DNA from 2 places in the Psychrobacillus sp. FJAT-21963 genome. Region 1 is predicted to be linked to the other one. Evidence: riboswitches for the same ligand, from Rfam matches in the RefSeq annotation. Region 1 holds a riboswitch; the other holds the start of a gene.
The links. Region 1 has a riboswitch for thiamine pyrophosphate ahead of thiT (energy-coupled thiamine transporter ThiT). Riboswitches for the same ligand answer to the same signal wherever they lie in the genome.
Positions count from the first base shown of each region.

Region 2: another riboswitch for thiamine pyrophosphate. It lies ahead of AN959_RS05310 (YkoF family thiamine/hydroxymethylpyrimidine-binding protein); the one in region 1 lies ahead of thiT (energy-coupled thiamine transporter ThiT).

Region 1 covers NZ_LJIY01000016.1:94,076-97,295, forward strand. The annotation lists gene AN959_RS19505 (M20 family metallopeptidase) at 1-589, opposite strand, end outside; TPP riboswitch at 981-1,072, shown strand; gene thiT (energy-coupled thiamine transporter ThiT) at 1,135-1,716, shown strand; gene map (type I methionyl aminopeptidase) at 1,887-2,636, shown strand; gene AN959_RS19520 (TspO/MBR family protein) at 2,667-3,220, opposite strand, start outside.
Region 2 covers NZ_LJIY01000001.1:1,102,369-1,105,588, forward strand. The annotation lists gene AN959_RS05300 (hypothetical protein) at 1-523, shown strand, start outside; gene AN959_RS05305 (D-glycerate dehydrogenase) at 574-1,533, opposite strand; TPP riboswitch at 1,687-1,793, shown strand; gene AN959_RS05310 (YkoF family thiamine/hydroxymethylpyrimidine-binding protein) at 1,873-2,463, shown strand; gene AN959_RS05315 (ECF transporter S component) at 2,456-3,037, shown strand; gene AN959_RS05320 (ABC transporter ATP-binding protein) at 3,024-3,220, shown strand, end outside.

The DNA.
Region 1 (3,220 bases):
GAATTTCTTTATCTAAAGCAATTGCTTCTTCTATTGCATTTATACCTTCCCAAGGACGACTGCCATGACTGGATTTGCCTTTCATTTTAATATCCATTTGGACAATTCCTTTTGCTTGGAGGCCAATATGAAGGTGAGTTGGTTCTCCGCAAATAACGAAATCACCATGATATCCTTGTTCAACTAAATACTCGGACGTTTCTCCATTTGTTTCCTCATCGGTAACAATATGTAGTTGGACTCTCTTCGTTAGTTGATCTGACGCTTTTGAAAGTTCATAGAATGCTTGCATCATAGCAGCAACTCCCGCTTTCATGTCTGCAGAGCCACGACCAAATAATTTGTCACCTTCTATAAAAGGATTAAACTGCTCTTTGTTGCCAGGAACCACATCAACATGGCCATTCCAAATGATGCATTCCTTTCCAACGCCGATTTCTGATACAAGCATAAGCTTTGAATTTTTTTTATGTAAAGTTGTACCAATTCCCTTTTCTTCCAGCCAATTTTGACAAAATAAAAGTGCTTCATTTGCTCCATCCACATCATCACTTTTTATACGAATTAAGTCTTTCAATAAATCTATCATGTACTTACCTCCATTTTCATATTATATTTTTATAAGTATAACAATGAACACGGGCACTGAAAAAGTCCATAGAATTTAAATTTACTAAATAATGTCGTCCGATAAATAAGAAAATCGTTGAAACGGATCCCTTTCCGCGGGCGTTGCCTTAGCCTCCTCGCTGCGCTGCGGACTGAGCGTTGTGAAGGAAGCGGCTGAAGCCATGCCGGCGGAACGCGTCCGCCTGGAACGTAAACTAACGGATCCAAAATAAAAACGAGTATTTGAACAACTTGTCGTTCACATATTGTTATAAAATCTCATGGAGGACTTTTTCAGTGCCCTCACAATGTACAGTGGGGGGTTGCATAACTTATTTCATTGGGCTACAATGAACTCGAACTAAATAATTTATCACCACAAGGGGCGTCGCTTATGCGGCTGAGATAGTACCCTTCGAACCTGTAAGTTCATGCTTGCGTAGGGATGTGGATGGAAACTGACAATCGCGCGATGTCTGGGTCTATCCCGACGTCGTTTTTTTGTGGTCGAAAAAGGAGATTACTATGAAAAATCAACGCGTTATATTGTTAGTGGAAATCGCAATTTTTGCGGCTCTTGGATATATTTTGGATATTATAGGATTTGGTATGCCACAAGGTGGTACAGTCACATTTGTGCTTGTTCCTGTAATTTTAATAGCATTTCGTCGCGGGATAGTCGCGGGCCTTATAACAGGATTTTTAATCGGTATGCTGCAAGTTGTAACAGGCCGTTTTTATGCAGCACCATTATCATTGGAAGTTGTCATTCTACAAGTGGGAATTGATTATTTTATTGCTTTCATGGTAGCAGGATTTGCAGGATTACTAAGACCTGCCTTTTTAAAGGCATATGAAAACAAAGATAAAATGAAAATGGCTACTGCGGTAATTATTGGAGCTTTTATTGCAGCATTTCTTCGCTATCTTGCACATGTGACTTCTGGTATTCTGTTTTTTGGTGAATTTGCTGGCGATCAAAACGTTATCCTTTATTCATTAATCTATAATTCTACTTATATGATTCCAGTATTTTTACTAGCAGCATTCGTTTGTATGATACTATTCCTTAAGGCTCCTCGCCTTATACTGCCGAATAAAGCATAAATATGATATGATTGTTGTACAGTTTAACCAGTTTTAGAATATGCTAATACAGGTTAAGCCTTCGGTGGACGTCACAGATTTTTGGATAGGGACTTAATCGTTCGTCATGATATAATATCTAGACGCAAATACTCCGGGGCGCATTAGATATGAGAAGGGATCTTATAAAGATGATTGTACAAACAAATGAAGAATTAGAAGCTTTAAAAAAAATAGGTCGTATTGTTGCTGAAATTCGGGATGCAATGAGAGCTGCAACGAAGCCAGGTATTACAACAAAGGAACTGGATGAAATTGGTGGTAAGCTCTTCAATGAGCACGGAGCAATTTCAGGTCCAATGGGTGAGTATGATTTCCCAGGATACACTTGTATAAGTGTTAATGAAGAGGTTGCTCACGGTATTCCAGGTTCCCGTATCATTAAAGATGGTGATATTGTCAATATTGACGTATCAGGCTCATGTGATGGTTATTTTGCTGACACAGGTATTTCCTTTGTTGTTGGTGAAGGTTATGAGGAGAAAGAAAAGTTATGTGCAGTGGCAGAAAGCGCATTTAACCGGGCAATGTTAAAAGTAAAAGTCGGTTCTAAATTGAATCAAATTGGAAAAGCGGTTGAAAGAGAAGCAAAAGAAAATGGTTTGCACGTCATTATGAACCTTACTGGTCATGGAATTGGTAAATCACTTCATGAAGCTCCGCAGCACGTGCTCAATTATTATGATGCTTGGGATCCGACAATTTTAAAAGAAGGTATGGTGCTAGCAGTAGAGCCATTTATTTCTCAAAAAGCTGAACATATAGTAGAATCGGGAGATGGTTGGACATTCGTGACACCAGACAAATCGTTAGTTGCCCAAATTGAGCATACGATTGTCGTAACAAAAGAGGGCCCGCTTTTATTAACAAAATTAGATTAAGAAAAATTAAATAGTAAAATGCCTCGGAAATTATGATTTCTGAGGCATTTTTTTTATAAATAATATTCCTACTATAAGTACACAGCTTAAAAAAATGGATGCGGCAGTTATTAATAATTCATCTAACATATGTCGACAGGCAATCCCTAAAAACGCCCAAATAAAGACTAACACGATTGTCGGGTCATTATAATGGTAGCGAAAATGTAAAGCAATTGCTGTAGCAATTGTTAGGAAAATAACAGCCCAGAGTGATTTCGTCATGCCCCAACCACCAAATTCTACATAAGTAAGATAGTAGTCGATATTTGCAAATGTAGCGACGAATATCCATCCTAAATAGATAGAAATAGGGAGCCGCTTTATCCATAATTGCTCTTCAGAAGAATACGTTTTATAAAATAAAAACAAGACTCCTAATAAAGCAAATATATCTATAAGCGATAATAAAAATAACTCATAATGCCACAAGAAAATCCAAAGAATATTTAAAATGGAGCTACAAACAAATAATATAACTCTTATCGTGGATATGGACTCTCCATTTTTAAATTCTTTAACATTATTCCAAATCCAATATGCTA
Region 2 (3,220 bases), on a different contig from region 1:
CAAAGATGAAAATGGAAATCAGTATGAAGTGATTTCTTCCTTAAGAGATCGTACAGTGACAATAACATCAGATAATGGAGAAAAAATAACAGCGAAATATATTCCTTTCACGCAAGCAGCTGATGGTAGACAAGCACCCAAATTCCGTCTGCCAGAAGGGCAATCGTTAACGCCAGGTACAGAATATACGGTTACATCTGATTGGGGAGAAATCAAAAATCCAACCTTTATAGGAGAAGAATTTGCACCACTCACGATCCAATCAGCAGAAGCAATCGATGAAAAATCATTCGAACTAACATTAGATAAAGACCCAAGTATCGAGCTATTTGCTGGTCGCAGCGTCCAATTGCAAGGGGAGGATGGCAGCATTGTACAAGCACAATATCGCTTCTCTTCTCGTCAAGGGGCAGTCGGAATCTTCGATATTACTGATAACACATTAAAGTCAGGAGTAAAATACACAGTTGCACCGTTGAACAACTGGGCTACAGCCAATGATATAACTTTAATAGCCAAGTAAAACGAAATACCAGATCAAAAGCAATTAACATCGCTCTGATCTGGTATTTTTTATATAACTTTATTCTTTGGCTCTTTATTCTCCAAAACAGCTGCAATATCATCTGCATTCATTTGCATCATCGCCATTCTTGTTCGAATACTCGCACTTCCAATATGCGGTAATACTGTCACGTTCGGCAACGTTAGTAAAGGATGATCTAGTGGCACCGGCTCTACTTCAAATACATCAAGGCCAGCTGCCCAAATTTTATTAGTTGTTAAAGCTTCATACAATGCTTTTTCATCGATAATGCCTCCGCGAGCCACATTAATAATTGCTGCAGTTTCCTTCATAAGATTTAGTTCACGTTCACCAATCAACCCTTTTGTTTCAGCAGTTAATGGCGTTAATAAAACGATAAAATCCGATTCTTGTAATAATGTATCGAGCTCTACATAAGTGAACCCGAATTGTTCTTCCGCTTCGATTTTACGAGAGCGATTGTGATAGAGAACTTTCATATCAAACCCTTTCGCTCGTCTCGCTACTGCCTCCCCAATACGTCCCATTCCAATAATTCCAAGTGTTGCACCAAATACATCCATTCCTGTTAACTGCATTGGTGACCATGATATCCACTTACCTGCTCGAAGATCCCGTTCTGCTTCTGTCACGCGTCGTGCAGTAGCTAGAAGTAAAGAAAACGCAAGATCTGCTGTAGTTTCAGTTAATACACCCGGTGTATTGGTCACAATTATTCCACGCTCTTTCGCTGCCTCAACGTCAATATTGTTATATCCTACCGCTAAATTACTGATTACTTTTAGGTTTGGCAAACTTTCAATTAATGCACGATCTACCTTATCGGAAAGTACTGTCCAAAGTGCATGTGTATCTTTCGCTTGTGATTTTATTTCATCATAGGTCATCGAAATCTCATCACTGTGCCACATCGTCACGTCAAATTTTTCTCTTAATGGGTTTACTACTTCGTCTGGTAGTTTTCGTGTTATAAATATTTTATCCAAATTAGCACCCTCCAACTATTTCTGATGGTTCAAGCATGGACGAAAGAAGGAAATTTTGCAACTACATTTACATTGATAGTTTCATAGGGTATACTGGGGGCACATAAAAAAAACAGATTGTTTTGAACAAAAATCTGTATAACTACATACCGTTTTCTGCACTGGGGGTGCCCACTATGGCTGAGATGCGAGCTTTTTGCTCCGATCCCTTATAACTCGATCAGGATAATACCTGCGTGAGGAAGTGCGGTGACTTTCCGACTTTTTTCATATTGGATAAGTGGCTGCATCTTCACGGATGTAGTCTTTTTTTATGAAAAATTTTAGGAGGTTTTTTATATGCAATGTGGTTTAAGCCCTATCGTCGGATTTCGTTTTTCTTTACATCCGATGACCAATGATTTTATTTCAGTTATTAAAGGAGCGCTTCGAGAAACGGATACATCGAATGTGTGGATGCATACAGACGATGTGTCAACTGTCATTCGCGGAAAACAGGTGCATGTGTTCAATGTCGCAAAGTCAATTACACTGCATGCAGCTAAGACAGGTGTTCACCTTGCTTTATCGGGTACCTTTTCTGCTGGCTGCCCTGGAGATACTGCTGGGGATGTCTATTTAGATAAAGGAGATGAAGTTGCAAATAAAGACACGACAAAGCAATATGTGTCATCTCAATTTGCACTTTATCCGATGAATAACCCAAATTATATGGATGTGATTTATAGAGAGGTTGAGCGTGCAAAAGAACGAGGTGTTTTCAATGAATCCATGCATTATGCAAGTGGTATTCACGGGGATATTCATGATGTGTTTGCATTTTACGAAGAAACATTCACACATGCTCGCTCAGAAGAATATAAGCATTTGGTAATGACTGTTTCGATGAGTATAAATAGTCCTTCGCATGGAGGTATTTTGAATGCTTAAGTCATGGAAGTTAAAAGAGATTGTCCTTATGTCTTTATTTGCTGTTGTGTTTGGGATTGTATATTTATTATTTGTTCATATCGGTAATATTTGGTCAGGATTTATTGGGCCGATAGCATATGAGTGGATTTTTGGTATTTGGTTTATCGTATCAATCATTTGTATGTATATCATTCGTAAACCTGGTGCAGCTGTCATTTCAGAAACGATTGCAGCGGCGATTGAAGTGTTACTAGGAAATGCTGTAGGACCTCGATTAATACTTTCAGGGGTTATTCAGGGACTAGGTGCCGAAGCAGTGTTTGCCGCAACACGCTATAAACGTTTCGACCTTTGGGTACTGATGCTTGCAGGTATCGGATCATCCGTTTTCAGTTTTGTATATGGTTACTTTTTAGGAGGGTTTACTGTATTTAGCACTGGATATGTGGCTTTGATGTTCGGTATTCGAATATTAAGCGGTGCACTTATAGCTGGTGTTGGTGGTAAAGCTTTGTCGGACGGACTACTTGCTACTGGTTCGCTTAGAGGCTATGCAATTTCTCGCTCGAATAAAGGTGATGTTCGTGCATGACATAATTCAGTTTACAGATGTGAGTTTTCGTTATCCCGATGAGGACAAATGGATATTGAACAAGCTTACATTTACTATTCAAGCTGGTGAACGTGTAGTAATTACAGGTCCAAGTGGTTGTGGAAAGACGACATTACTTTATTTATGTAATCGCTTGTTTCCTGATAATTGCGATGGAATTTT